2 regions of the Spiroplasma chrysopicola DF-1 genome follow, and region 1 is predicted to be linked to the other one. Evidence: riboswitches for the same ligand, from Rfam matches in the RefSeq annotation. Region 1 holds a riboswitch; the other holds the start of a gene.
What was found. Region 1 has a riboswitch for cobalamin ahead of SCHRY_RS03585 (hypothetical protein). Riboswitches for the same ligand answer to the same signal wherever they lie in the genome.
Positions count from the first base shown of each region.

Region 2: it holds a riboswitch for cobalamin, as region 1 does, so the genes downstream of both, SCHRY_RS04875 (hypothetical protein) here and SCHRY_RS03585 (hypothetical protein) in region 1, are expected to answer to the same signal.

Region 1 covers NC_021280.1:770,504-786,706, reverse strand. Annotated here, with positions in the region: gene SCHRY_RS03605 (MupG family TIM beta-alpha barrel fold protein) at 1-920, shown strand, start outside; gene SCHRY_RS03600 (vitamin B12-dependent ribonucleotide reductase) at 1,031-3,565, shown strand; gene ribA (GTP cyclohydrolase II) at 3,620-4,210, shown strand; gene SCHRY_RS03590 (hypothetical protein) at 4,224-4,844, opposite strand; gene SCHRY_RS03585 (hypothetical protein) at 4,857-5,339, opposite strand; cobalamin riboswitch at 5,491-5,676, opposite strand; gene SCHRY_RS03580 (Cof-type HAD-IIB family hydrolase) at 5,817-6,662, shown strand; gene SCHRY_RS03575 (hypothetical protein) at 6,777-7,460, shown strand; gene SCHRY_RS03570 (MBL fold metallo-hydrolase) at 7,480-8,127, shown strand; gene SCHRY_RS03565 (hypothetical protein) at 8,157-9,326, shown strand; gene SCHRY_RS03560 (RluA family pseudouridine synthase) at 9,402-10,337, shown strand; gene SCHRY_RS03555 (hypothetical protein) at 10,364-12,223, shown strand; gene SCHRY_RS03550 (NAD(P)/FAD-dependent oxidoreductase) at 12,255-13,241, opposite strand; gene tsaE (tRNA (adenosine(37)-N6)-threonylcarbamoyltransferase complex ATPase subunit type 1 TsaE) at 13,351-13,818, shown strand; gene tsaB (tRNA (adenosine(37)-N6)-threonylcarbamoyltransferase complex dimerization subunit type 1 TsaB) at 13,811-14,401, shown strand; gene SCHRY_RS03535 (GNAT family N-acetyltransferase) at 14,385-14,813, shown strand; gene SCHRY_RS03530 (YebC/PmpR family DNA-binding transcriptional regulator) at 14,857-15,573, shown strand; gene SCHRY_RS03525 (FMN-dependent NADH-azoreductase) at 15,679-16,203, shown strand, end outside.
Region 2 covers NC_021280.1:1,022,785-1,038,987, reverse strand. Annotated here, with positions in the region: gene sufB (Fe-S cluster assembly protein SufB) at 1-807, shown strand, start outside; gene SCHRY_RS04880 (5-formyltetrahydrofolate cyclo-ligase) at 807-1,361, shown strand; cobalamin riboswitch at 1,396-1,556, shown strand; gene SCHRY_RS04875 (hypothetical protein) at 1,709-2,503, shown strand; gene SCHRY_RS04870 (hypothetical protein) at 2,559-3,548, shown strand; gene SCHRY_RS04865 (hypothetical protein) at 3,602-3,967, shown strand; gene SCHRY_RS04860 (methylated-DNA--[protein]-cysteine S-methyltransferase) at 4,071-4,577, shown strand; gene SCHRY_RS04855 (hypothetical protein) at 4,579-5,700, opposite strand; gene SCHRY_RS04850 (TMEM164 family acyltransferase) at 6,393-7,181, shown strand; gene SCHRY_RS04845 (pilus assembly protein N-terminal domain-containing protein) at 7,718-10,207, shown strand; gene rplK (50S ribosomal protein L11) at 10,761-11,198, shown strand; gene rplA (50S ribosomal protein L1) at 11,198-11,884, shown strand; gene SCHRY_RS04830 (AEC family transporter) at 12,024-13,235, shown strand; gene SCHRY_RS04825 (NAD(P)-dependent oxidoreductase) at 13,245-14,249, shown strand; gene SCHRY_RS04820 (hypothetical protein) at 14,805-14,996, shown strand; gene SCHRY_RS04815 (hypothetical protein) at 15,382-15,786, shown strand; gene SCHRY_RS04810 (hypothetical protein) at 15,803-16,203, shown strand, end outside.

The sequences.
Region 1 (16,203 bases):
GGCAAAACGAAACTGAATTAGCAACTTTAATTAGTTATGCCCAAAAATTAGGGATGTATGTTTGTCTTGATTTAAGTAAAAAATACTTTGATCAAGCTAAAATTATGACTTGAAAGCCAGATGCTATTCGGTTAGATTTTGGTTTTAGTCTTGATGAAGTTATTACAATAATTGACACATTACCATTTGATATTCAAATCAATGGTAGTGATAATAGTTTAGAAGATATTATTGAAATTATTAAATTACGTGGTAGTAGTCGTTTATCAGTTTCTTATAACTTTTATCCAAAACCATATACTGGGATGGATGAAGGAACATTAATTTATCGCAATCGAATTATCAAAGAATATGGGATTAAAACAAATGCTTTTATTGCATCTCAAACTCATCCGCGTAAACCAGTTTTTCAAGGATTACCAACAGTTGAAAAAATGCGCTTTTTAGAACCATATGTTCAGTTACAATGATACAAAAAACACAATATTGATACTTGTATTATTGGTGATTTAAATGTTAGTGAAGAAGAATTAAAATTTTTAACAAAAATTAACAAATCGGATGATATTACGATAAAATTAGATTATGCTAATCTGCCAAAAGAGATTATCGCAAAATTAAAAAATCAGCGTTATCATCTGCGCGAAGATAGCAATTCTTATGTTTTAAGGTTTTTAGAAAGCCGGGGATTAGAACAAAATAATAGCCCAGTCGTACCATTTCAGAATGAAATTAGCGGCGAAGTTAAACCATATACATTATTAATTGATAATGAGAAGTATCACCGTTATAATGGGGAGATTTATCTCACAAAATTACCAATTAAAATTGATGAAAAAACTAATTACCTTGCAAACCTGGAAAAAGAAGGGATTTTAATTAAATTATTAAAACCTGGCCAACCAATTGCTTTTGTATAATAACAAAAGCATTTTTTTACCAAAAAAGAAAAGTGTTTCAAATTAAAAACTATGAAAAACTTTGGTATACTTAATTATGTCCACTAATTTGACAAAAAGGAGAGTTTAAAATGTACGCAAAAGAATTAATAGCAAGTTTAAATCAAGATATTCGTGAACATTTCCCATATCTAAAAGAAATTGAGGATAGTTATCAAATGGTTTTTGATGGAGTTTCAAGAATGGTTGTTTTAGACCGCTATGCTCAAAAAGATAATACTTTAAAAACATTAAAAAAGAACGATTTAGTGTTAACAGTTATTAAAGATGATGGCTGATTCCCAACGCGCGGAATTGGAAACATTGTTGAAGTTGATCGAATTAATGGAACTTGTGGTATTAAAATTGAGGAAGAATACGTTCATAGTATCGATAAAGACTTATTAATTAATAATAGTAATAATATAATTCGTAAAAATTTACACATGGTTGAAAAACCTTTAGAAATCTTTTATGAACAAATTGCTTGAAGAGTTGCCAACGCTTTAAGTAACCAAGAGCAAAACCATCAATCACATTTAGAAAGTTTTTACAATGAGTTAAAGGACTTAAATATTGTTCCAGCTGGCCGAGTTTTATATGGGGCTGGAAGTAATAGTGATGTTACATTCTTTAACTGTTTTGTAATGCCCTTTATTAAAGATTCACGGGAAGGAATTTCAATTCACCGAAAAGAAGTAATGGAAATTATGTCTCATGGGGGTGGAGTTGGAACGAATGGATCGACTTTACGCCCACGTGGAACAGTTGCAAAAACAGTTGGTGGCCGTTCATCGGGAGCAGTATCATGGTTAAATGACTTATCGACTTTGACCCATTTAGTTGAACAAGGAGGGTCACGAAGAGGGGCCCAAATGATTATGATGGCTGACTGACACCCTGATATTGTTGAATTTATTATTTCAAAAATGCAAAATCCAAAAATTTTACGTTGATTAAAAGAAAATGGTAATGATAAACTAATTCGTGATGAAGCTAGTCGTAAAATTAAGTTTTCACCACTAACAAGTCTTGATCGTACACTGTATGAATATGCTGTTAATAAAGAAGCGGATATTAATGATAGTGCCGTTGTTCGTGAAGCGCGTATTAAATTAGATGAAGGGGGAACATGAGAAGTAAATAACCCCGCCTTTTTATCAGGGGCTAACATCTCAGTGACAATTACCCATAAATTTATGCAAGCAGTTGAAAACAATGAAGATTGAGAATTACAATTCCCGGACTTGGATAATTACACAAAAGAGGAAAAAGTTTTTTATGATGAAAACTGGTCAAAAATTGGGGATATCAATGAATGGAAAGCTTTAGGATATAAAGTTAAAACATACTATAAAATGAAGGCTCGGGATTTATGAGATTTAATTAATTTCTGTGCTAATTATTCAGCCGAACCAGGAATTTTCTTTATTGATACGGCAAATGATATGACAAATGCGAAAGCTTACGATATGAAAGTTGTTGCCACAAACCCTTGTGGTGAACAACCATTAGCACCATATTCAGTATGTAACTTAGCGGCAATTAATTTAGCAAACTTTGTTGATAAAACAACAAAAGAAATTTTATATGACAAATTAAGCCAAACAGTTCGTACTTGTGTCAGAATGCAAGATAATGTTATTGATGCAACACCATATTTCCTAGAAGCAAATCAAAAACAAGCGTTAGGAGAACGTCGTGTTGGATTAGGAGTAATGGGGTTACATGACTTACTAATTTACCATGGCGTTCGTTATGGTAGTGTTGAAGGTAATCAAATTGTTGATAAAATTTTTGAATTAATGGCAACAGAAGCTTATCGTGCTTCAATTGAATTAGCAAAAGAAAAAGGGTCATTCCCATTCTTAGTTAGTCCCGAACGTTTCATTAATACTGGATATATGAAAAAAATGCCAGAAGATATTCGTCAAGATATTTTAAAATATGGTATTCGTAATTCACACTTATTAACAATTGCGCCAACAGGTTCAACAGGAACAATGGTTGGAGTATCAACAGGATTAGAACCATACTTTGGCTTTAAATTCTATCGTTCAGGACGATTAGGAAAAAATATTGAAGTAAATGCTAAAATTGTTGATGAATGATTAAAATATAATCCCGGCTATAGTGCGACAAGCTTACCAGATATTTTTGTAGCCGCAATGGATTTAGCTCCTGAAGACCATGCTGATACGCAATGTATTATTCAACGTTGAGTTGACTCATCAATTTCAAAAACTGTTAATGCCCCTCGTGGTTACTCAGTTAAAGATGTTGAAAAAATTTATACCCGTTTATATAAAGGAGGGGCAAAAGGAGGAACTGTTTATGTTGATGGTTCTCGTGATGCGCAAGTTTTATCATTAACAACTGATGAACAACATCCAGCGTTAGAACAATTAAATTTTGATCAATTAGGTGTTGAAGTTGATAACCGTAGTGGTCAACAAGATGATGAAAAATTACATACTGTTGGAAAAATGCGTGGAATTAACCAAGACCGTAAAATTGGTGCTGAGGTTGGTGACGTTTGCCCAATTTGTAAAGAAGGAACAATGATTGATGCTGGAGGATGTGTTACATGTAATAACTGTAATGTCCAGTTAAAATGTGGTTTATAAAATAAATCAAAATTACGAGATATAATGATGAACTAATTGTAAGGAATGATATTTATGGGCGAAAATAGCTTAACTAATGTTGTCAGCACAAAGTTGCCAACAAAATATGGAACTTTTACCTTAAAATTATTTAGCGATCAAAATGGTCGCGAGATAATTAAAGCTATTATTAAAGAACCACTGAATGTAAACCAACCAGTTTTGGTCCGTTTACATTCAGAGTGTTTTACTGGTGATGTCTTAGGATCATTACGTTGTGATTGTGGTGAACAGTTAGCAACTGCTTTACAAGCAATTAATGCTAATACGGGTGTTGTCTTATATTTACCCCAAGAAGGACGGGGGATTGGCTTGGTTAATAAACTGAAAGCTTACAATCTCCAAGATGAAGGTTATGATACTGTTCAAGCAAATGAGCAATTAGGTTTTGCCCCTGATTTAAGACATTATGATAGTGCTAGTGCAACTTTAATGTTATTAGGGATAAATGAAGTTAATTTATTAACAAATAATCCTGATAAAGTTCAACAGTTAATTGCGAATGGAATTAATGTTACAGTTAGAACCCCATTAGTTGTTGGTAAAAATCAAACTAATGAAAAATACTTTCAAACCAAAAAAGATAAAATGGGACATTTATTATAAAACAAAAAAAGAATTAACTTAATGTTAATTCTTTTTTTGCCAGTTTATTTTTTTGCCAAACGTTTATTTCGCTATTAATAATAAAACGGTTATTAAAAATAAATGGTCATTTTTGTGCTAGTTGTTCCATTAGTTTATATACGGCGGGAAACAACAGTGCTGTGATAATAATATTTCCGGTCCCATGAATCGCATCAAAGACTAATCCATTAATTCAATAAGTTAAACCAACACTGAAATTAAATAAAAAAACAGTTTGAAGGGCATAAAGGCTACCAAATAAATATCCAAATAAACCGTTGATAATAATCATTGTTCACCATCACTTACTAATTAAGGGTTTTAATCAAAGGATAATTACCGCATATAAATTGAAAATAACAAAATACATTAAACTTCAATCCGCAATTCCAAAGGTTATCATATTTAAAGTACAATAAACATTAACGATACCAAATCCAATTTCAAGGCTAAAGAAAAAAATACTAAACATTAAAATAAAGGTAACAAATTCAATATTTGGTAAAAAAGCAAAAGCAGCTTTTAAAGCTAATCCAAGGGCACTAAAAACAGCAATTATTGTAATTTTCATTGTTAATTTAATTGAACTTGTTCAAAAAATATCTTTTTTCATTTTCTTAATCCTTTAATTAACTGCCGTTAAGATAAAACGAAAAACATTAATATCTTCTAAAATAATATCAGTTGCTCCTTTTTGACAACTATTATTGTTACCATTACAAATTGGATTAATGTTTTGGGCATCTTTATCATTACTATCACCACTGCGAAGGTCAAAGTACTCTGAATTAATATCAGTTTTAATGTTGCCAATGCGAATAATAAAAATACCAATTCCAGGTGATACTGAATAACCAAAATCTTTTGTGTCTTTTTCAATCACATCTGCTAATGTTGTTACATTATTAAAAATTAAGGTTTTATTAAAAGCCTCTTTTCCATTATGATTAGTTGCCCGAATCTCAACATTTTTATAAGCTACACTGTTATTTTTATGGACTTGATCATAATATTTTGGAATATAAATGATATTTAAAATAATTGCGCCAAGAATTACGATTGCTAGACTTAAAAACATTAAATATTTTTTTCATGAAAAATTTTTCATAAGATACTCCTTTCCTAATATTTAGGTTAAAAAAATAAAAAAGGACCAAGAAAATCAGGGCCCTTTGTTTTTATTTATGAGTTAAAAAAAGATATTATCACAATAAAATCTTAACGTTGCTCATAAATATCACACCCCCAGGGATATTTACTTTTTATTTCTTTTATCAGTAGGTCTTCTGGCTTGGAATCACTTTACTTATTGCCTCTTCCCAAGAAAATTCTCAGTGAGTTTATGCAATGTTCATCATCCTTACAGATGCTGGGGCAGCTTGAGCTTTTAACTCAATTCCCTTTAAAATAGTCTGAGACTATTAACTAATAAAACAATTTGAAAGCAGATGCTTTCTTATAATTAATTATAACCGAGTTTTAAAATTTCTAGAAAATTAATTTTCAATATTTTTATGGGCTAATTTTAGATATAATAAAAGCAATAATTAATAATAGAATAGTTTTTATAAAGGAGTATAAAAATATGAATACAAAAATTAAACTTGTTGCTGTTGATTTAGATGGGACATCACTAAATTCAAAAGGATTATTATCACCACGAACTGTTAATACTTTTCAAAAGTTAAATCAATTAGGAATTAAATTAGTTATCGCCTCGGGACGACCGCTTTATCAAATTAATCATTTAGTTGAAAAAGTTGGCTTAAAAGATGAAAATGACTATTCAATTGCCTTAAATGGGGCTGTGGTTGGAAATAACTTTAATGGTGAAGTACTATATGAAGATCATTTACCAACTAATTTTGTGGACAAACTGGTTGCTGATGCTAAAGAATTAGGGATTTCAACAATTATTATGTTTGAAAATCAGCAATCAACTTTTAATTTTTTACAAATTTATTGTCAAAACTTTAATGATGAAATAACTGCCCATTATTTTGCTAATTTTAAATCAAAATCACCAACAGAAGTAGTATTAGTAGAATATCAAGGGGAAGATAATTTAAAAATTGGAAAATTATTTATGGCTGGACCAATTGCTGCAATTGCTGCAATTGCTAGGGTTTGAGAAGGACGCTTAGAAATTTCCCATGAAGTAAAAACCGACCATGCAATTGTTGAAATTACAAAAAAAGGAACAAATAAAGCGTGGGGATTAAAACAGTTATGCAAATTAAGTAATATTAAGGCCATTGAAGTAATGGCTTTCGGAAATGAACAAAATGATGTTGAAATGTTAAAATGAGCGGGAATTGGAATAGCAGTGGCTAACGCTGGGGACCATATTAAAAAACATGCGAATATAACATGTTTATCAAATGATGAAGATGGAGTAGCTGAGGCGCTTGAAAAATATTTCAAATTCTAAAATCAGGCCTAGAATATACTAATCACACAAAATAGTGCTATAATCATATTGCATAGATATTTTTATCTAGATATATCAAAATTATAGGCAACATAAAAAAGGGGTTATTTATTGATGGAAAAAACATATATAGTAAAAGTTTTAGCAAAAAAAGATGTTAAAATTAATTATCAAAAAATTTTAAAATTAACAAATGAACAATTACAGGCACAAGGTATGACAGAGCCAAAAGTAACCTTACGTTTTAAATGATATCGCCCAAGCATTGAAGTATTTGATAGTATTTATACTTCAGCTGTTTGAGGGACAAAAGTTGGTTTTAAGCATGAAGATGATTTTTTTCCGGGAGTAAAGTTAGAAGATGTTGTATCTTTTAAAGCATTATATAAAGCAGTGATGAATAGTTTTACAAAAGTAAGCAATGCTGTAGAAGAAGACAGTGATTCACAAGGAGAAGCAACAGATTATATTAATTTATTATTAAGTTTATTATCTGAAATTATTAAAGCTGGTTTTATTCGTCCACAATTTTATCATGAAAATTTAGATAATCCTCATATTTTAAGTTTTATCTCTTGAATTTTAGCCGGAGCTTGTGCTGGTGTTGGCCGTTGATTTGGTTATATATTTTTAAATAAGGAATTAGGAATTACCTTTGTAGAACGTCTTTATTTATACTATCAAGAATTAACAAATGATAATAGTTTTGAAAGTATTAGTACCTATATGGAAATAATTGATGATTTTGTAATGTATTTAGAAGATAGCTCATATTTAGTTGATGAATTTAGCGAATAATAGAAGGGAATAATAAAAAATGGCAAAAATGAAAAATTTTATTGATCAAACATATGATAATCAAAATGTTTATTTAATTATTAATGATGCTAATGAAGCAATTATGATTGATGCTTCTAATGCGGCAAAAGAAGCTGTCGAATATTTAGCAGAGCGTAATATTAATTTAAAAGCATTATTTATTAGTCATGGTCATATTGATCATTTTGATGGGTTAGATTTTGTTTTAGCAAAATATCCAGATATTAAAATTTATTTACAACGTAGTGATGAAAAATTATTAGCCCAGAAACGTATTGATGATATTACTGGTGACATTATTGGCCCAGTTATTAATTATCCTCTTGTTAATTTAGAATTATTAGATGGTAATGTTACAACAAATGATATTGGTTATGAAGTTGAAGTTTTTAGTGCTCCGGGTCATACAAAAGGAACCCAGTTATTGCGAATTAAAAAACTAAATCTTATTACAACAGGATTTAGTTTGTTACCAGATTGTAATGCCCCAGGTTATACGGGAAAATTATGTAACAATCAATATTTTGTTAAAGAACTAGTTAAAATGACCAATTTGGAACCACAATGACATGTTTTACCAGGCCATAATAAAAGTTTTACAATTCAAGCAGCCCTTGCGGCTGGTAAAATTAGCCCTGACCATTAATTTTAAAAATTATTAGGAGGAATTAGCCAGTGTTTACTTGAAATCCCAAGACCCATTTTTACTTACGATTAGTTTCATTGATTTGCTTAGTGTTATTTTTAATTTTTGATTGTTATTGAGCAATTTTTCATCCAATGCCAAAATTTGCTAATTTAGGATATGGAGATCGTGCTTCGGTTTATTTTGCTTATTTTACAACGCAAACAAATTATTTAGTAGCGTTTTATTTTTTAATTTATTTATTTGAAAATAAATTTAAAAATACTAAACCACACTATATTATTCGTTTGGCAGTTACAACCTATATTACAATTACTATGCTTGTTTTTTGAATTGGTATTTTTAGTCAAGCCTCAGAACCAAATCAGTATGACTTATGACGATGAATTGCGACGGTTATTTTACATTTAGTAATGCCTGTTGCAATGATTACAAGTTATGTTTTAACCGCTGGGGATGAAAACTATGATGGTTTAAAACATCATTATTTATATTTATGACTAATTATGCTTTACATGTTATTGTATTTTACTTTTACAATTATTCGAGGAACGTTACGACAATGAGATGGTAAAGAACCAATTTCATGATTTCCTTATGGCTTTTTGGATTATACGAAAGAATTTGGCGAAGAATTACTAGTTATTTCCCTTGTTGTTATTTTTACAGTAGCAATCTTATTACAATATTTCTATATTTGAATTAACAACTTACTATATAATCGTTATCATAAACCAGTAAATCCTCAACCAAAAACAAATTGTGATAAACGCTGTTATCAACCAGCTCGTTCGGCAAAAATTGGGGGAGCAATTGCAATTGCAATTGCTGTTGGGAACCTTGTCATTTGTGCATTAATAATTTTTGCTAATTTAGAAGACTTTGAATATCTGCATTTAAGTTTTACTAATAAATTAACGCTAGTTGCCTTTTTTGCAATTTCTGTAATAATGTTGGTGGCGATGATTATTTGTTATGTTTTCATCTTACGGGGACGACAAATGGCCCGAATCGCTGCGGGATTATTAATGATGAGTTTAATGTTTTTTACTTGAATTTGATTAATTGGTCCAATTTTATGTTTAGCAACTGCCATTATGATTTTTAATAGTAAGGAAATTTTTATTGGGGATTATCCGCCTGTTGCAAAACAAAAACAATCAAAAAAAATAAAACAACATCAGAAAAATTTAAGTTAACTGTTAACTTCTTAAATTTTTCTTTCTTTTTGTTTAATAACTTAGTAGAATTATAGTAGATTTAGTAGGAGCATTATGAGTAGTCAAATTATAGAATTAACAGTAAAGCACAATGATGCTGGCCAAACATTATTTAATTTTTTAAAAAAAATGTTGCCAACAACAAGTTTGTCGGTTATTTATAAATTATTTCGTAACAAAAAAATCAAAGTAAATAATAAAAGTGTGAAAGATCGTAAATATCTTTTAGCTGTTAATGATAAAATTTTAATTTTTGATAAAAATATTGAAGTTATTCACCGATCAACTGTTAAATTACAGGGAGACGGTAATAAGAGTACTTTAAAAATTGTTTATGAAGATGAAAACTTATTAATTGTTGATAAACCCCATGGTGTTGAAATGCATTCAACGCTCCATAATAGTTTAGACCAAGAGGTTCGTAATTATCTAATCAATACCAACCAATATGATCCTGACTATGAGCAGTCATTTTTAATTTCACATATTCATCGGTTAGATAAATTTACCCGAGGCTTAGTAATTTATGCCAAAAACAAACCAACGCTAGACATTTTATTAACAAAAATTAATGATAAAAAATATATTGTTAAAAAATATTTAGCTCACTGTGAAGGTATTTTTCCCGCTGACTTAACAACAATTACTGGGCATCTTTATAAAGATGAAGTAAGAAAACGGATGGTTTTCAGCCCCAAAAAAGTTGAGCAAAGCCAAGAATGTCAAACAAGCTTTAAAATAATACAAACGGCAGGGTATTCTACGTGATTAGAAGTTACCTTGGCAACTGGGCGGAAACATCAAATCAGAGCAACATTAAGTTATTTAAAGCATCCTGTTGTAAATGATCAAAAATATGGTGCAAAAAGGGTTAACCCTAATTTTATGATTGCCCTATATGCCTATCAAATTGAATTTCATCATTTTTCAGGTAATTTAGCATATTTAAATGAAAAGATTATTAAAGTTGATGAAAATATTATAAAATAAGAAAGAATAGAAAAAAGGAGAACATTATGTTGTCAACACAAAAAGGGATTTTTGCAATTTTAATTGGAGCATTAACTTCTTTAATTGGGACAATTTTCCAATTTATTTTAATGTATTTACTAATTTCAAGTTATGGCTCACAGTTTAACGGATTTGTGAAGAATACCATTGCAATTGTTGCTTTTTTAGGAAGTGTTGAGGGAGCATTAGGCTCTTTAACTGTTATTTTTTTATTAAAACCCTTATTACAAAAGGATTACATTCGCGCTAATGAAATTTTAAATACAACAAAGCATCAATATCGAATTGCTGGAATTATTGGGATATTTTTATTATTAGGAATTTCATTAGCATATAGTAGTTACACATATATTTTTGAAAAAGATTTTTTAGTAACCGTTAATGGCGTGTCTGAAAAATATGCCCTATGGAAAATGATGATAATTGTTGTTTTAATTGGTTCTAAAAATTTAATTGGGTTATTTTGAACAGCTTGTTATGAAAATTTAATGCAAGCTGATCAAAATAACCATATTCGTCGTCTAGTAATGATGATTTGTGATTTAGTTGCATATTCAATTATTTTCTATGCAATTTCGGTAACAATTGACCCACTCTTTATTTTTTTAATTTTCCTAATGTATTCCTTAATGAAGGGAGTCTTAGTTTATCTGTTTGTAAAATTAAATTATCCATGAATTAGAATTATGAAACAAAAAGATAATATGCAACTAGTTAAAAAAAGTAATATTATTGTTTTTAAAAATATTGGGGAAACTTTAATTATTAATTTAGATGCTATTATTGTAGCGATATTGTTAGGCTTGAATATTTCTTCAAGTTTGTCATTGTATATGACAATTGCGGTTGGGGTTCGTAGTATTATGTTAATTCTAATTAATTCCTTCCGTGAGTTTTTTGCCGCTTGAACAGTAAAGAATGGCCGGATTAATTGGGATACTTATATTAAGTTTGAAACATATGCTTTTATGATTGGTGCCTTCTTATTTATTAACCAGTTCATTTTATCCCCATATTTTGTGACAGCATTATATGCTCCCCAAATTGGTGGTGATTTTTCGGGGTGAACAGCCCAAGAAATAGCTATTTTTAATGATATTTTTTATTATCCAACTTTTTCGTTATTAATTGCGATTTCTTCTGTTTTTATTATTTTAGGAGAACCGGCAAATGTCTTAATTTATGCGAAAGGAAACTACCAAAAAGTGGCAATGCCGATTTTTTACCTAGGAATTGCTAATGTTGTTATTTCTGTTATTGTTGCGATTGTTTCGCGGTTTGCCTTTAATGATTATAAAAGTGCTTTATACGGAATTTTAATAATTACTTGTATAGTAACTTTTATCCGCTTTGTTTACTTATGAATTTATAATTGAATGTATCTAACTTATAATAGTAATTTTAAAGGAGTCCTTCGTAATTGAATGATTCTATTAATTCCAATTATTATTGCGATTTTAGTGAACTATTTATTTATAAATGTTTCCTATAATCCTAATAATATTTATGATGATAAATTTAATTATCAGTGGGGATGAAATATTTTATTATCAATATTTTTTGGGTTAATTGTTAGTTCAATTATGTTAATTTTGCTAAATTCAATTTTATGAGCGCCTCGATCTGTCAAAGGGATTATTTTACGATTACCAATTATTCACCGAATTTGAATGAAAAAACAAGAAAAAGCTCGTAAAATTCGTAAATCAAAATTTGAAGATGATTTTATTAACTTAACCGAGCCAACAGATCCATACCAAGAAATGTGAGAACGCGAAGAAGTTTTAGTCAAAAGTCATATTACTAATCTTGAGATTGATGTCGGACCAAGTGGGGAAGAAGAAATTTATGTCTTAAAAGGTTAAAAAAGGAATTATAATAATTCCTTTTTTTATATTATGTTAAATCAGCACCTAAATAACCAGGATGATATTTTTCACCATGAATTATTTTTGTAATATTATATAAGGCATTGATGCTTTCACCAAAACCAGTTGCCATATTATAGTATTTTCCTTCATATGTCGCAATATTACCAGCGGCAAAAATGCGCGGATGGGAAGTTTGACCACTGGGGCTAATGATAATTTTATTTGTTCGTGTAAATGTTAATGGTCATTGACTAATAATTGAAGGCATAATTTTTGCTCCATATTGAACTAAGTAATAATCAGCACGAAGAGGGATTAAACTATTATCCGCATTATGAATAAGATTCATTTCAGTGATTAAATCACCATTAGTTGTGATTGCTTCAATATGATAGTTTTTATATTCTTTGATTTGATTTTGTTTTAACTTTTCAACGCTACTATCTTTTGCTCGATAGTGTTCGCGCCGATGAACAATTGTGACATGGGGGGTAATTTTTTCTTCAACAAAATGGTTAGCTCAATCAAGAGCTGAATCACCACCACCTAATATGGCAATTGTTTTATTGTGATACTGGGTGGGGTTAGTAATTTGATAAGTTAGATTCTGATAGGTAAAACTACTATCAAGTTGTTCTAATTTAATTGGGGTAAAAACCCCATTTCCAGTTGTAATTAGAATAGTTTTGACTTTAATCACAGTATTATTTGTTAATTTAACGGCAAAGCCATCATTAATTTCAGTTAGTTCCACGACTTTTGTTTCTAATAAAAGGGTAATCTTACCACAGTATTTTTCGGTTTTTGCTAACAAGTTATTAACAAAATCTTGACCTGTAATTTTATCAATACCAGGAAGATCATAAATTGCCTTGTCGGGAAATAGTTCGGCAGGCTGTCCCCCGGGGACAGAATTGCCTTCAATAATATATCCAGATAAGCCCATTAATCCAGCACAACTTCATGCATATAATCCAACTGGACCAGCGCCTATAATTAGTAAATCTTTCATTTATAAATAAACCTTTCATTGTATTTTTATATTATTATTACATATTTTTCAAAAAAAGTAAGGGTTATTTTATTTTCTCGGTATAATTAAAAAAGAAAGTAGGAAGTAAATGCAAATTAAGATAAATAGTTTAAAAGACAGTGAAAATCTCGCCCAAATTCTGGCGCAATTTGCTGGTCCAAACCAAGCAATTTTATTTAATGGACCTTTAGCAGCTGGTAAGACAACAATTACAAAATTACTTTTAACTGCCCTTGGTTATAAGGGATTAGTGACTTCACCAACTTTTGTCATTATGAATCAATATCAATGTCCAAATGAATTAATTGTTAATCATTTTGACTTTTACCGTTTATTAGATAAAATTTCTCCGGAAGAAGCAGAAATGTATTTGGATGCTGCTAATGATTGTTATAATATTATTGAATGACCAGCACCGATTAAACAATATTTACCATTAACATGAGTCATTACAGAACTTACGATTGAAGTACTATCAACTGGGCGATTAATTAATATTAGCACAACAAACCCCGAGTTATTAGCAAAATTAGAAGAGGAATTTTATCATGAATAGTTTATTTATTGATACAACAGGAAAATATTTAACCTTAATTTTAGAATCAAATAATATTGTTCTTGGTCATTATCATCTTGATGGGGAACGAAAACACACAGAATTAACTGTTCCAACAATCAAAAAGTTACTTGATGAACAACACTTAAAGTTAAAAGACCTTACAGCCCTATATTTAACTATGGGGCCAGGAAGTTACACGGGAATTCGCGTTCCAATCACAATCGCAAAGATTCTGAAAACAATTAATCCTGATTTCAAAGTTTATACAATTAATAGTCTATTATACCAAGCTGGTTTAGATAATTGTATTTCAATGATTGATGCGAAAGGTGGTCAATTTTATTTTGCGATTTATCAGAATGGCCAAGAAATTATTCCAATCCAGTTGTTAACATTAGAAAATTGTCGGGAAATTAGTCAACAGTTTTCAGGTTATGAAATCCGTGAAGATTTGCTTGAATTTGATTATTTAAATAATTATTTAAATTTAAAACCTTATTTTATCCTTAATGAAACAGTAGATGATTTAATACCATTATATTTCAAAAAAGCGGTTGAAAGTAATGAAACTAACCGTTAGACCAATTAACAACAGCGATGGTGTTTTGATTTTTTTGCTAGAAAAAGAGAACTATCGTGAACAGTATTATAAATATCGTAATTTAATTTTAATGATAAATGATCAAAATTATTATTGTCTAAAACTGCTTTTCAATGATAAAGTAATTGGTTATGCTTTGTTATTAAAAAGTGGTCCGGATTTGGAATTAATTAGGTTAACAATTAAAAAATCAGAACAGCATCAAGGCTATGGGAAATGATTTTTACAATATCTTTTAACTACACTTGAATTTGAAAAAATGTTTTTAGAAGTAAATACAATAAACATAATTGCCCAAAAGTTATATCAAGATAATGGTTTTTACATAATTCGGACAATTGATAATTATTATGGGCAAAGTAATGCGATTGTTATGGAATATAAAAAATAAACTTTAAGGTATAATAAGTAAGGAAGAAAAAGGAGAAAAAACAATGGGAAGAGCATTTGAAGTTCGTAAACAATCAATGGCCGCAACATCGGCTAAAAAAGCTGTATTATATAATCGAATGGCCCGAGAAATTTATTTAGCGGCTCGTGAGGGAAGTCCTGATCCAACCGCTAATTTAGCTTTGCGTAATGCAATTGATAAAGCTAAATCAAAACAAGTACCAAAAGATGTTATCGAACGGGCAATTAAAAAGGCCAGTGGTAATGATAATGATAATTACCAAGCAATTCGCTATGAAGGATACGGTCCTGGGGGTAGTGCAATTATTGTTGAAACATTAACAAATAATGTTAATCGTGCAGTAGCAGAAGTTCGTAATTGTTTTACTAAAACAGGAGGTAAGCTTGGTGTATCAGGGGCTGTCACACATCTATTTGATCATTTAGCTTTATTTGCTTTTACAAAGCATAGTGTTGATGAAGTATTTGAACAATTATTATTGGCAGATTGTGATGTTAATGATGTTGTTAATGAAGAAGACCAAGTTGTTGTCTATGCTCCTGCAACTGCTTTTAATGTTGTTAAAACAGTATTAGATGGTATGGGAATTAGTGATTTTGCAATAGCTGAAATTACAATGCTAGCGCAAGAAGAAATTATTTTAGCTGGGGAAGAAAAAGAACGTTTTGAAAAATTATTAAATATGCTTGATGAGTGTGATGATGTCCAAGAAGTCTATCATAATGTTAAACTAGATTAAGTTTTAATCTAGTTTTTAATTTTGCTAAAAATTAAATTTTATCTAATCGAATATTTGGCAAGGTGGTAAAATATTAATATCACTATGAGAAAGGATGCAATAGCAATGAGCAAAAAAATTCTTGTTATAAATGGGACAGTTAGTCCAGAAAAAACTTCATATTCAATCGCATTAACAAAACGCTTTATTAAACATTATCAAACTTTAAATCCCCAAGACGAGTTTATTTATTTAGATTTAAATAAAACAGCAATGGCATTAAAAACTTTAACAGTTGATAACTTTGGAACTTTTTTTAATGCAGAAGATACTGATTTTTACGTTGATCAATTAAAAAGTGTTGATAAAGTAATTATCAGTTGCCCAATGAATAATTTTAATGTTAGTGGTTTAGTTAAAAATTATTTTGACCATATTTTAGTAGCAGATAAAACATTTTCATATAAATACTCAAAAAAAGGAGATGCAATTGGGTTATTACCACATTTAAAAGTACAAATTTTGACAACTCAAGGAGCTCCTTATGGGTGATATCTATGAGGAAATCATACGGAATACTTAAGAGGAACATGAGAATTTGTTGGCGCACAAGTTAATGAACCAATTCTAATTGCAGGAACAAAAGTTAGT
Region 2 (16,203 bases), 250 kb from region 1:
TTACAAGCATATTTCCGAATTAATTATGAAAATGGTGGGCAATTTGAGCGAACATTAATTATTGTTGATGATGACGCTGAATTACATTACATTGAAGGGTGTACTGCTCCTGTTTATTCACGAGATTCATTGCATGCGGCGGTTGTTGAAATCTTTGTTGGTAAAAATGCCAAAATGCGTTATACAACCGTTCAGAATTGAAGTGATAATGTTCTTAACTTAGTAACAAAACGTAGTATTGTTGACACAAATGGTCAAATGGAATGAATTGATGGGAATATTGGTTCACGAATTAATATGAAATATCCAAGCATTATTTTAAAAGGTGATCATAGTAAGGGCCAATGTATTTCAATTGCGGTGGCAAAGGAAAATGTTATTCAAGATGCTGGGGCAAAAATGATTCATTTAGGAAAATATACCTCATCAAAAATTATTTCAAAATCAATGACCTTTAATGGTGGAACAGCAAACTATCGTGGGCTTGTTCATATTGGTCCTGCTGCTCAATATTCTAAAGCGCGGGTGGAATGTGATACCTTAATTTTAGATGGTAAATCACATTCTGATACAATTCCCCAAAATAAGGTTTTTAATAATGAATCACAAATTGAACATGAAGCAACAGTAAGTAAAGTTTCAGAAGAGCAGCTATTTTATTTAAAAAGTCGTGGTTTAAATGAACAACAAGCCTTAGAAATGATTGTGATGGGATTTTTAGAACCATTTACGCGGGAATTACCAATGGAATATGCTGTTGAATTAAACCAATTAATTCGAATGGATATGGAAGGTAGTGTTGGTTAGTGCCAAAAAATAAAAAAACGTTACGGAAAAATAGTTTACAAACACGGCAAGGAATTAAACCAGGTTTGCATGAGAGAAAAACAGCGGAAATTGCTAAAAAAGTTTTAGCCCATCCACTTGTTAAAAAAGCTAAAATAATTGGCGTTTATTATTCTATTAATAATGAAGTTGGGACAGTTGATTTAATCAAAGCTCTTTTAGCGCAGGATAAAATCGTTTGTTTACCACGAATTGATGACCAGGAATTAATCTTTTGTGTAATTAATAATCTTTTAAATACTTTAGAACCACATCCAGTCTATCATAACTTACTTGAACCAAAGGAAAGTAATCCTAAAATAAGCGACAAAAATCAGTTAGATGTCATTATTGCTCCCATTGTTAGTTATGATGATAACAATAATCGCTTGGGCTATGGTGGGGGCTTTTATGATCGTTATTTTGCAGATTATCAGGGATTTAAATTAGGTCTAGCGTTTTATGAGCAAAAGCATTCAGCGTTATTGCCAACAGAGCAAACAGATGTCAAATTAGATGAGATTATTGTTGGGTAAAGAAAAAGTATGATATGATAAATAAGACAATTTAATAAAAATAGTTATGTTAGAACCAGGGAAATAAGTGAAATTCTTATGCTGTCCCAGCAACTGTAATACGGATGAAAGCCATTAGCCACTGAAAGTAATTTTGGGAAGGGGGTAAGTAAAGTGATGTTAAGCCAGAAGACCTCTCTAATAATAATTAGCCTATTATATAACTCCTGGGTGTGAGTCATGTAATTATTTTTTGAATAATTTAATGATATAAAGTTATATAAAGCATTTTAATTAAATGCTTTTTTCTTTGTTAGGTTATTAAATTGGTCGCTCATAAAAATATGATATTTTAGAAGGGACTTAAAATGAAATTACCATTACTCCGTGTTCTTTGTAAATATTGATTTACTTCGTGGCACACTTATCTATTATCGTTTGTTTTACCAGTTGCCTTATATTTTATTAGTACGCGTGTTACAAATATGTTTAATAGTAATGCTAGTTTTTTAGCATTGCCAGGTAGTATCCTTTTAGCGGTTGTTATTAATGGGTTGGTTGATTTACCAATTGCTTTTTTTGAGTTTAAACAAACAACCTTTGCTCGGCAATTACATTTGCTACGGGCTTCAACAGGACACTTAATTATTACGTTATTATTTATTAATTTTTGTGTAAGTATAACAGCGGGGTTTTGATTAATGTTAGTAGCAATATCCAGTTATTATCAAGCAATCCATTTGTCATGAATTAATTGGATAACATTAGGGTGAACAATTATTTTAGCAAGTAGTGTTAGTGGTTTAATTGGAATCATGATTGGCTATTTTCATCGTGATTTAAAAATAATTTTAGTATTAGCAATTAGTGTCTTTTTAATCTTGGCTTTTTTAACGGGAATGTTATTTCCGTTAGGAGTTATTCGTAGTGATCAAAGTTTAAATTTTTTAGGTTATTTTTTCCCGACAACTTTTTTAGCTAATTTAATGAATAGTAGTTTCTTTTGAAATGTTCCGAGCTGAATCTTGGATTCAAATTTATATCCGAACTTAACTTATTTTTCGCAATTACATAATATTTGGTTACCAACAATTATTATTTTTGCCTGAATCTTAGTTTTCACAACAATTATTTTCTGACAAAATAGTTACCAGGATAAATAATCAGACAAGAAAATTACAATAAATAATAATCTTTAAAATTAGAAGGAGGAAAAGAATGAAAAAACTTTTATTATTAATGTTAAGTACAACGATTACTGTCAGTCCATCATTATTATTGGTGGCATGTCAGACTAAAAAAACAGTTAATGATCAAGTTCCGATTCCACAATGATTAGGGAATTTAAAAACATCAGTCACAAATGGAATTGGGGTTGGTTATAATGGTTATTTATTACCATCAGTCACAAATCCGTATCAACAAACTAATTGGGTTGATCTAGAGGATAATCATTATCTGTATTTATATTTAGAACAAGCAACAACGTTATCAGAAGCGGCTAAATATTTAAAATTTAGTGATTCTGCTAATTTAGAATTAACAACGCATATTTTAGAACCAATTATTTTGCAAGAGAATGAAAACTATTATGGTTCTGAGTCCTTTTTAACTCAAAATACATGAGTTAATGGCCGTTCAGTTTTTCCTAATCAAAAATGAGCAGATATTAAAAATAGTAAAAATATGAAACAGTTAAATGATAAATTTCAAGCAGAATTTAAGAACCATGGAACAATTAGTGATGGTCATCCAATTCAACCGGGTTCAGATGGTGAACAATTTGTTTGGTGGAATTCTAATAAATGAGACAAGCTTTTAACAACAAAGACTCAGCAAGATATTTATGGGGTTTGAAGTAACACAAGTAACCCCCTAACTGTTGGAATGAATGTTCCGCTTAGTTTAATTACAGAAGATTCAATTAAATTACAAATCACCCCAGAAGAGCATGTTTTTGCCTTAACGCTTAATTTTAAGGAGCATTGAATTGATAATAACTTTAACATTGTAGAATATGATTCACCACACTGGGGATATTATTTTTCAATTTTAGATGCTAAGGGTGAGAAAGCTTATACTTCAAGTCAATTAATTCCTTATCGTTCAAAAACTTTTGCTTCTACAGAATTTAATCAATATTTGCAAGAACGGGATTTTTATTCGTTTAATGCCAAAGGTTACCAAAATAGTACTAGTTTAAAATAAATTGTGCTCTGATTGGCTTTGCGGTATAATTAAATATTAAAGGAGAAAAAATAATGAAAACACTTACTTGACCAAAAATATTGATGCTAATTGGTGCTACTTGAATTATCTTAATTGGAATTTTATCAGCTGCCGGGGTTGCGGTATCATTATCAATTTACGGATGGGGAAATGACAAAGTGTCATTAATTTGACCGTTATTATTAATTTTAGGGATTTTATATATTTTAATTCCATTTTCAGTTAAACCGGGCATTTGATCATTTATTTGAGGATCAGTTATTACTGGCTTAGCGATAATCTTTTTAATTGGTTTTTTTGTTAATGCCGATTATAAATCAGTATGAACATATTTGGGAGCAGTTCCTAATTTACTAATTGGAATTGGAGCTCTTGGTTGAGTTTTAATTCGTAAATAAAAAATTAATAAAAATTAAAATAAAAAAATAGATGATTATAAAGATCATCTATTTTTTTATTTTGATACAATGTATTTAATTATATTATAAAGGTGGGATAACAATGCAACCAGTAGTATCATGATATTATCAAAAAATAACAATTAATACTGAGCCTTGAATATTAGCATGTTCGGAACAAGGATTGACTTTTGTTGGTCAAACGGAACAAGAATTAATTAATTATGTGAATAAGGTGAAAGGCCAGGAAATTGTTTTAATCGAAAATGAAAGCAAAGTAGCACCATATATCCAACAATTTGAAGAATATTTTAATCATCAACGTCAGTCATTTACTTTACCATTAGATTTAATTGGAACAGGATTTCAAAAAGCAGTTTGAAAAAGTTTGTTAACAATTCCATATGGGCAAACACAATATTATCAAGCAGTTGCAAAAACTATTAATCGTCCACAAGCAACTCGTGCTGTTGGCCATGCGATTGGGACTAACCCTCTTTTGATTTTTGTTCCTTGCCATCGTGTAATTGGAAAAAATAAGAAATTAACTGGTTTTCGTGCTGGCTTAGGTTTGAAAAACTGGTTGTTAGAATTTGAAAAAAATAATTAATTTAGTGGGGTACTAATTCTGATGTTTCTGTTCCTTTTAGAATTTTTACAATACTAATAATTCCTAGAATTGGTCCAATTACAGTGAACCAACTAAAAATTGTTAAAATAATCATTAGGATTGCAATTAAATTTTTTGCTTGCAGAGAACCTTTTTTAGTATATATAACTGCTGGGATTAGAATTATTAAAATAATAAAAGATATGGCAGCAAGAGAAACTGCACCATATCACATTGACTCTCCGGTTGCAATATCCTCACCAATGGCTAACAATGCTCAAAATAGAATCAAAACAAGATTGATAATGAAGATTATAATATTACAACTAAGAGATAATCTGATTCCTACTTTAATTTTACGATCAAATTTTGATATTAAGCGAATATTATTTGGTGGAATTCATTCGTGGACATTTTTATTTTTATGGTTTTTTAAATATACTTTGTTATTAATTCAAATATAGAAGTATTGCATTCCAATGGTAATTGTTAATATTGCTAATAAGGCTAATGTTAATAAAAAAAATCAAATCTTAGAATAGATATCTAAGAAAAAATAGGGAAAAATAATGTCACTATCATATTGAAAATGGTGAAGAATAATTCCTTTAATTAGAGTTGTTATTAGGAAGAAAAACATATAAATTAAAATTAACCATAGATTTTTTTTTGCATGATCTTCTCAAAAATAATAGGTTTCGCCACTAGTAAGACAAAAAAATGTAATCATTGTGATTGGAATAATTAAATGTAAAACAACTGTTCCTATTCAATGCCAAACATCATATTGATTAAGTTCATTTCCTTTTGAAGCAATCCCCCCTCAAAAAACAATCATTGTAATTGTAATATAGGTTGTGATTGCTAATAATAATGGGAATTGTGGATATTGATTCTTTTTATGCATTTTAATAGCGACAATGTAAAAAAAGATTGTGACAAAATAATTAGTTTGAATTGTAAAAAAAGAATAGTATGTCAGAATTCTTAGACCATAATGTAAGTGCGAAAATTTTGGCATTGGGTCAAAAACAGCAAGAAAGAAATCATATATTAAAAAGGTTGAAGCTATAATTGCAATGCTAAGCGTAATCTTAAAATACTTGTTATTAATTTTTGACATTGTTCTTTTCCTCCAAAATTTTTAATGTTCTATGAGAATTAAAAGTTTAGGGTCATTTCAGGATAACCTTTTCTAGCAGTCATAATTTTCTATCCTAATTCTAACAAAAATATTTTTGTTATTCAATTTTATATTTTTTCTTTGTAACACTTTTTATAGTTTATAATTAAATAAAAAAATATTTATTAAATGGAGCAATAATGAATGCAAAACTGATGAGGAACAAAATTTTAAATGATAATTTTGTTGTTAAAAATATCGTAAAACCGTTAACAAGATCAAGTAATATTCAATTACTCCGTACACTATTTATTATTTTTGGTTACAAATTTTAGTCTTATTTACCTTAGAGACAAGTAGTGTTATAGTTTTGGGGGCTATAGTAACATTTATTCAACTGTATTATGCTAAATTAATTGATCTTCCAGTTAAAAAATAATAATAAAAATTGCCAAAACAAATCAAATTAATTAAATTTTTAAAGATAAAAATAAAATTCAATTGTAAATTATTTTTTTTATATACTATAATTACCTTGGATAACAGTTTTATTAAATTATTAAAAATATCAAAAATTATTAATTTATAAGGGAGCAGTTAAAATGATGTTAAAACAATTGGAACCATTTTTAGAACAAAAGAAATTTTATGTAAAAAGAAGAAAGCCACAAAAAACAAAAGACTAAAAAATAATGACAACTTTTTATTGATTAATTGCTATTGTTCTAATTGTTTTTGCTTGTTTATCTTTAAATATGTTCCCAAAATTTTATGCTAAAACAACCAAAAAGCTTTATTTGAGAGGAATTATTTTAATATTAATTATTATTGTCCAAGTTTCACATTTTATTAGTTATGCAATGGAAAAAGGGTTTAATAATATTATTTCCTATTTTTATTTGCAAGTTTGTACTATTACAAGTTTTGCCTTAATAATTTTATTAATTTATCCAAAAAAAATTTTCTTAGAGTGTTTTGGTCCTTTAGCAATTACCGGGCCATTATTTGCCTTAGCGGTACCATTAAATTATTATCCAAGTAGTTTTTGATATTATGAATATTATTTTGGTCATGGGTTGATTACTTATGGTTATTTATATGTTTATTGGTATGGTATTACTAATTATAAATTTGACCATCGGACTGTTTCAAGGTCAGTGATTATTTTAATTATTATCTACTTATGTGCTGAATTATTTAATAACTATTTTGGAACTGAATATATTTTAGATACCTATTGATATATGACATGTTTATTTCCAGAAGGATGACATATGAAAGAATGGTCACGACCAGCTATTAGCGCCGTTTTCTTTTTTGTAATTGGTCCGGTTGTCATTCTGATTGGGGTTTTACCACTGTGGTTTTTTAAACCAATCTATGATTTACAACAAAACCAGTTTTTACATCCAACATGATCAAATGTTGCTTGAGCAAAAATTAAAAAAAGAAAAAAGCCATCAAATAAAGTTTTACATTAAAGTAAAAAGATAGGTTGAATTTATTATTTAAATAATTAATAAACAATGTAATAATTTATCCGTTGTTTGGCAATATTATTGTGATATTAAGAAAGTTAATTATTCTATTTATAGGTAAATAAGATTATTGATTTTTTAAATGCTTATAATATGAAAATAATCATTTAAAAATAGCTCTTAATAACCTTATAATTTATTCCATCCTAAAATTCTTCTCATTTAATAAAAAATTTTTCTATGATATAATTAATCCATAGAAATATATTAGAATATTAACTAGAAAACTAAAACTTTATACTAAAAAGATCTAATAAATAATTTAATAATAACTTATAAAAAGCATTTTTTATTAATAATTTAATTATATTAGAAAGGAAAGGAAATATTTATTTAAAATATTTCTCACTAAAGCTATGCATTATAACAACGGTATGTTAAAGTTATTAACTTTATTGTTCATGACTACATTATTATCTATTGTTACTATATTTATTATATTTTCTTTAGCAATAAACTCAAAAAAAGAAGAAATTATATTGGACTCAACAAGAGTTGAACTTCTTGAGAAACAAACAGATGAAGTTACTATTAAAAATTTTAATGATTTAAAAAATGTTAAAATAGTAAATTGAGATGAATCATTAATATCAGTATTTTTAGAAAATAATAAAATATTAATAACAGGTATTAAAGTTGGTGAAACAACTATTAATATTGTAGCTGATAATAAACAAATGGTAGAAGTTAGCGTTAAAGTCCATGAATTAATAAAAAAACAAATTATTTTAGATAAGAGTGCAGTTTCAATGAAAGAAGGATTTGAACAAAATGTTTTAATTACAAACTATAGTCAGTTTGTAAACATTAGAGTTAGTCCAAAAGATTATACTATTGTTGATTCAAGTTACAAAAATGGAACTATTAATATTTTTGGCAAAAAAGTAGGAACAACAATAATAAATATTGTAGCTGATAATGGTTATCATTCATTAGTAACTGTATCAGTGAATCCTAATCCTGATATTAAAGAGAATATTATTTTAAATGCAAATTCAAGTGTGGTTCGTATTAATACAATTTCAGTAGTTAATATTTTAAATTATAGTGATTTAAAAAATATTCAAGTATCATCAGACAATAGTTTAATTGCTAGGGTAGCACTTTTTAATGATGATATAATCATTATTGGAGATTTACAAGGATCAACAATAATTACTGTTACAGCTGATAATGGTAATACTACTTCAATTGCTACTAAGGTAGTACAACAATTACGAGGGGGAATTAATACCAGTTCTGATTCAATTATAGTTGAGGTAGGAAAAAGTACTGATGTAAAAATTACTAATTTTATTAGTTTAACTAATGTTAAAGTATGAGTAGAAGATATAAATATTATCAATTATTCTATTTTTGATAATGCAGTTATTGTTAAAGCTATTAATGTTGGTTCAACATCATTATTAATTAGAGCTGATAATGGCTTTATTAAAGTTGTTACAGTAAGAGTTATTCCAAAATCTAAAATTAATATTAATTTAGATTCTCAAAATGCTAGTGTCCAAACAAGCAATATAGTAAATGTTAATATAATTAATTTTATTGATTTAGAAAATGTTGAAGTATCTACTGACAATTCTTTGATTGCTAATGCTGAATTAGTTGATAATGTTATTAATATTATTGGTATAGCACAAGGAACAACTAATATAATAGTAACTGCTGATAATGCTTATGATAATCAAATTGCAGTAACAGTAGAACCACGCGCTAAAATAAATATTGATTTATCAGCATCATCAGCAATAGTTGATGTAGATTCAAGCACTAATGTTCAAATTCTTAATTTTATTGATTTAGTAAATCCTCAAGTCGCAGTTTTTAATTCATCAATTGCTAGTGTCACATTGGAAGGAAGTAATATTTTAGTTACTGGTATTTCTTATGGAGAAACTACTATCACAATAACTGCTTCTAATGGGATAAGTAATATTTTAAATGTAATTGTTAACCAAAAACAATTTAAAACTATTAATTTGGAGCGTACTGAAATAACAATTACAGAAACAGCAAGTGCTAATATTGTAATTACTAACTTTGCTGATTTATCAGAAATTAAATTAGTTGCTCAAAATAATTTAATAGCAGATATTAGTTTAGAAGATGACACAATTATAATTAAAGGTTTAACTGTTGGAACAACCTCTGTATTAGTAGGTGCTAATGATGCTTTTATTGCAACTATTGATGTTACTGTTAATCCAAAAGAAAAAATAGATATTAATTTATTAACTAATTCAACAACAATTGAAGTTAATTCAAACACTAATGTTGAAATCATTAATTTTAATGAATTGGAAAATATCCAATTATTAATTGACGATTCTTCAATTGTAAATGCTAGATTAATTGATAATAATATTAATATTACTGGTTTAGCAGAAGGAACAACAGTTGTAAAAGTTAAAGCTGATAATGGTAAAACTACTTCATTGACTATTATTGTTAATTCAATTCCAAAAATTAATATTCAATTAAGTTCAACTTCAGCTATTTTAACAACAACTAAACCAACTAGTGTTTCTATTCTTAATTTTGATGATTTAATAAATCCTCATGTATGATCAAACAATGAAGAAATTGCAATAGCACATCTTGCTAATAATAAAGTTAATATAAATGGAAAAAGTTTAGGTATAGTAATTATTACTGTGACAGCTGATAATGCTAATTCTGTTAATATTGCAGTTACTGTAACAAAATCAAATACAAAAATTAAAGTTGATTATTATAATCTGACTGCATATGTAAACAATATAGAAATTATTAATATAATTAATTTTGATGATTTAGTAAATGTTTGAGTCCACTCAACTGAGCAAAAAATAGGCTCAGCTATTTTAGAAGAAGATAGAATAGTAATTATTGGTTATAAGCCTGGAACATTCAAAATTATTGTTAATGCTGACAATGCCTTACCAATTGAAATAAATATAACTATAATTAAAACAAAGAATATTTATTAATAAGATATCCTATTGAAATTATTATAAATTACTATAATGATGAAATTAAAAATAGAAAGAATTACTTTTTCCAAAATATTTGAATAAAAACACTTACATTATTAATGAAGAGTATATCGCAAAGTAAGATTATGTGCCAATTTTAAAATCAAGGAACAGTGCATTTGTCAAGGCAGTTTAAATACATTAAATATTAAAAATTAAAATATTAATTTAAACCTTTAATAAAATTATTAGCTAATTTATAAAATTAGCATTTTTGGCATTGTATTTTTTGTTAAGGATGGTTTAATAAATGTAAGTAAAAAAGACTATTCATCTTCTGAATACTTATTTTAATAATATAAGCATTCAAAAATATGCCTCAACAACCACATAATTTATTCCATCCTATTTTAAATTTCATTTGCATTTCTTCTGATTTCTTGTTATATTTATATAGGCACTTATTTTAAATAAGTATTTTTACTGAACAAAATGTGCTTAAATGTGGTAGCAAATTATTTATTTGCGTTAGGACCACAGCGAGAATGCAAACAAGGAGGAATTGCTCGTGGCAAAAATTACAAGAATTGCAAAATTAGAGTTTAATGCAGGACAGGCAAAACCAGGGCCAGAATTGGCTTCATTGGGAATTAATATGCCTCAATTCTGTACTCAATTCAATGATGCAACAAAAGACCGAATGGGAGATGTTGTTCCCGTTGTTATTACAGCATTTGACGACAAGTCATTTAAATTTGAGTTGAAAACAACTCCAGCAGCAATTTTATTAAAAAAAGCGGCTAAAATTCAAAAAGGATCACCAAAAGCGAAAGAACAAAAAGTGGCAACGATTACGGCTGATGATGTGCGTAAAATTGCGGAATATAAATTAGTTGATTTAAATGCTAATGATGTTGAAGCAGCAATGAAAATTATTGCGGGAACTGCTCGTAATATGGGAATTGTCGTTGAAGGAATGCCTTCAAATGAAGGGAAGAAAGCATAATGGCTAAATTTGGAAAAAAATATAACCAAGCAATAAAATTAGTGGAAGCTAATAAGCCTTATCCAATTTTAGAAGCTTTAGAACTTGCTAAAAAAACTTCAACAACTAAATTTGACGCAACAGTTGAAGTCGCTTTTAACTTAAATGTTGATCCTCGTCATGCTGACCAACAAATTAGAGGAGCTGTTGTTTTACCAAAAGGAACAGGAAAAACTCAAAAAATTTTAGTCTTAACTAATACAAAAGAAGCTGATGCAAAAGAAGCTGGGGCAGACTTTGTTGGGGGGAAAGACTTAATTGAAAAAATTCAAAAAGAAAACTGATTTGATTTTGATGTTATTATCGCAACCCCAGATATCATGGCTGAATTAGGAAAAATTGGGAAAATTTTAGGACCAAAAGGTTTAATGCCAAACCCTAAAACTGGAACAGTAACACCAGATGTTAAGAAAGCAATTGAAGATGTTAAAAAAGGGAAAGTTGAATACCGTGTTGATAAAAACGGGAATATTCACGCAATTGTAGGAAAAACATCATTTGCAACAGATGCTTTAAAAGCTAACTATGATGTTATTTTTGACACAATTCGTCGTGCTAAACCAGCTGCTGTTAAAGGAGCATATATTAAAAATATTGCTGTTTCAACAACAATGGGGCCAGGAATCAAAGTTTTAATTGAATTATAATTCTGTATACAAAATTACTAAAATCTTTTAGTAATTTTTTATTTTTTATCCAAGTTTTAATCAAATTCGGGCATATAATATATTTAAGTACCTAATACGTACCAAATTTATTAAAAGTGTTAAGAAAAGGAGACAAGATATGCAGTGATATCTACAAGCAAATGTGGGCGAAGCAGTTGTGACAACCTTGAAAGACTGAGCTTTTTGAAGCGCAATCTTAGCGACCATGTTTGTTATTTTTTTAGGTTGATTTTTAACAAAACGGGGAACTTTTAAGAAAGACTGAGAAGCAGTATTAATTAAAGTGGTAATGGTCGTGGGACTACCAGCCTTAGCATTTAATGGATTTATGAGTGATACTTCAGTTGGGGAAGTTAAAACCCAATTAGCTATTTTATTAGTTGGATTTTTATTTTATATAATATTAGGGATTATAACAAAGTATTTTTACATTAAATACGAAAAAGATGTTCGTGATGCCTTAACAATGTGTACAGTTTTCGCATCAACAACATTTTTTGGAATTCCAATTGTAACAGCTTTATTTGGGAAAGAATCATCGGTACCAGCCAATATTTTCAATATTCCGTACCGTGTTTTCCTATATTCATTAGGATTTATTGTAATGAGTAAACCAGTTGCAACTTTAGTTGCAACAGAAGCCCAAACAGTTAAGTCAACAATTGTTGATGTTGGGCAAAACAGTGCTATGGCGCAACAAACAGTTGGTGAAATTAAAGCAGCAAAGAAAAAAGCTGTTGTAACGAATTTAAAACAAATCTTTTTAAACCCAATTTTAATTGCAACATTAATTGGCTTTACATTCTGAGTAACGCAATTAATTCCTGGAATTAAAGTTGTCCCAGATCAAACAACTATTGGCTCAGGAAAATTGTTTTCACCATTACGATTGGACAATACTTTCCCACCATTATTTAAAGTAACAAAAACCTTAGAAGGAATTTGTACCCCATTAGCATGATTAGCAATTGGGATTACATTAGCAAAAGGAAACTTTAAAGAAGCAATGGCTGATAAAAAAGTATGATATGGGACAATGATGAAAGTTATTTTTGCCCCAGCAGTTGGGTTATTATTAACAATTGTTTTTGCCGCTATTGGAAAAACAACAGGAGCATGACATTTGGATACAATTGGTCTATCAGTAATTGTTATTATGTTAGCAGCTCCACCAGCTTCGGTTATCGTGGCTTATTCAATTAACTATAAAAAACAACCACTATTAACAAGTAATTTAACATTAACAGCAACCTTGTTCTCAATTATTGTGTTACCAATTTGAGTAATTGTAACAACAGCAATTGGGGCAACAAGCTTATTTACATACTAGGAGGTTCGGATGAGTAATAAGATTAAAATGGTATGTTATGGGGTTCGTAAAACTGAACGCCCATTATTTGAAGAACTTAATAAAAACTATGGTTATGAATTAACATTATTAGAAGAATATTTAACAAAAGATAATATTGTTACAGCGAAGGGCCATGATGCGGTCATGGTCCGTGCTAATTGTGATTGTGAAGCGGAAAACTTGTTAAAAATGCAAGAATATGGCATTAAATACTTATTAACAAGAACAGTTGGTTATAACCACATTGATTTAGACAAAGCCCATGAATTAGGCTTTAAAATGGCTTATGTACCAGGGTATTCACCAAATGCGGTTAGTGAATTAGCTGTCGCAATGGGGAATGCTTTATTACGAAACTTATTTTATATGGCTGATCGTCAACATCATACTAATTTTAAAGTTGATGACTTTATGTTTGCTAAAGAAATCCGTAATTCAACAATTGGAATTATTGGTACAGGGCGCATTGGCTTAGAAGCTGCCAAAGCATGAGCTGGAATGGGTGCTAAAGTCTTAGGATATGATGTTTATCAAAGTGATCAGGCTAAAAAAATCTTAACTTATGTTGATTTAGATACTTTAATTAAAGAAAGTGATTTGATTTCATTACATTGTCCTTATATTAAAGAACAAAATCATCATTTAGTTAATAAGGAATTTTTAGCAAGAATGAAACCAGGGTCAGTTTTAATTAATGCTGCTCGCGGCCCATTAGCTGATTTAGAAGCAGTTTATGAAGCGGTTAAGAGTGGGTATTTAAAAGGAGTGGGGCTAGATGTTTTAGAAAATGAAGGAGCAGTTTTCTTCAAAGACTTTAAGGGTCAACCAACTTCGGATGCGATTACTAATAAATTATTAGAATTATATCCCCGAGTAATTATTACTCCGCACATTGGTTCTTATACTGATGAGGCAGTTAAAAATATGATTGAAATTACTTATGAAAATTTAAAAGTTATTCTTAGTGGGCAAGAATGTAAAAATAAAATATAAAAAATTTTAATTAATAAAAGACATTTAATATGTCTTTTTTATTTAATAATTATTAATTAAAAAGAAATTTTAATTAATAACGCTGTACCTGATTTTGGTAACGCGCAGAACGTTTTAGTCGGCTGTCATTTTATTGTAGAATATAACTTTAATATTAGCTATTAGAAGGTTATGCAATAGTAAAATTTTTTTGTTTTAAAAGACCGAATAAAAAAAGTGGTTGTTGTAAAACCCATATTTTATAAGCATTCTAGAAGACTGAAATCATTCAGTCTTTTTTACTGCTTAAATTGTATATACACTAAATTCTTGGGATTAGCTAAAGCACTTAATTATCGATATGTTCCTATTGATAATCTCCTTTCTAGTCTATCTGATTGAGTCCATTTAGAATCTTGCTAATAATAATATGGTTAGTCTCAAGAATTTAGTGTATATACGTTGAAGGGAAGTGCAACAGGAACATTACTTTTTAACTATAAATAAAATTAAATACAACTATAAATATGTGTCAAAAAGTCAAATACAAACTATATTAATTAATAAGGAGAAAAAATGGCAAGAGAAATATTTATTAAAATATCTACTGAAATTGTAAAAAAAATAAACGAAGAAAATATAAAATTAAATACATGAGAAGAAACACACAAATATATTGAAAATTTAAATAGTAAGACCGGAAATAATTGAGGGACAAAAATGATTGGTTCAATTATGCAAATAGTTTTAGAACTAATTAAAAAATAATACTTAATTAATTATTATTTGCAGCTTCATCTAATTTATATAATTTACTATTACAATGATCATTCAACTCGTAGTGACTAATTTTGATTTCTTTAATTACCATTTTAAATGTTACTTATTTTAAAAATTATATTACAAAATTATTTTATGCGCGCAATTTCAAAATTAAACATATCAAGCTTTAAAAATTAGGACGAAAGGAGTGTCTAATTATGAAAAGTGTTTTTTATTGCGTAAATTTTGATTTTTTTCCCTGGCGACACATCAATGATTAAAACAAAGATTTTTAAATTGATTAAAAAACAGTGAGTGGGTGTTGCTGAAAAAATCAATGATTCCAATCAGTGACAACAACATTGATTGGGGCTTAGTTAGGAGTTTTAACATGGCAAAGAATATTTACAATCTATACATACTAAATTCTGAAATTTATCATCGTTTAGAAAATAAGCAGGGTAAATTAATAGGTTATTTCATAAATAATCCATGTGTTAATTTGGAAGTATTTTATGTAAAAGCTAATTGAGTTTTTAATGATGAAGGATTTGCTAACTGTTTAACGGTTGGTATTAGTAATACAGATCTGTATCCAATATTTTTAAAAACAGATTTACAGAATTTGAACGATTACAAACCAGGTAGTGAGATTATTAAAAATTTCATTAATTCAAATAGTAAAAAACAAAATAGAATTGATGAGTTTAATCAAATGTATAAAAAAACGAATAATTCATTAAATAATACAAAAATAGATATGGAACAATTATTAAAAGATTTAGAAAATTTATAGAAAGGAACATTCTAATTTGGAACAAATTAAAAAACAAGTTTTTTTAAATAAACGTTATTTAGTTAAATGAACTGAAAAGAAAACAGCTTTTGCAGTTCAATCGCCAGTTAATCCTAAAGCTGTTATTTGGTGATCAAGAGAATGATTTCAAATCAGCAAAAAATGGCCATGTGGAAGTGAAAATACATGTTTAGGAGTTGGTGAAAATAATCCAGGGCATATTTATTGTCCGACAGGGTATTTTGCGACAGCCTGCGTTTTTAACAGAGATTATGAACAAATAGTATATGGAGAAAAAGGAGTTGAAGAAATTATTTCGATAAATGGTAAAAAACTTTTTGAAGCATTTGAAGAAATGAAAAGAAATAATTCAAAACAATACTTACAGCAAGCAATGCAATTACAAAATGCATTAGC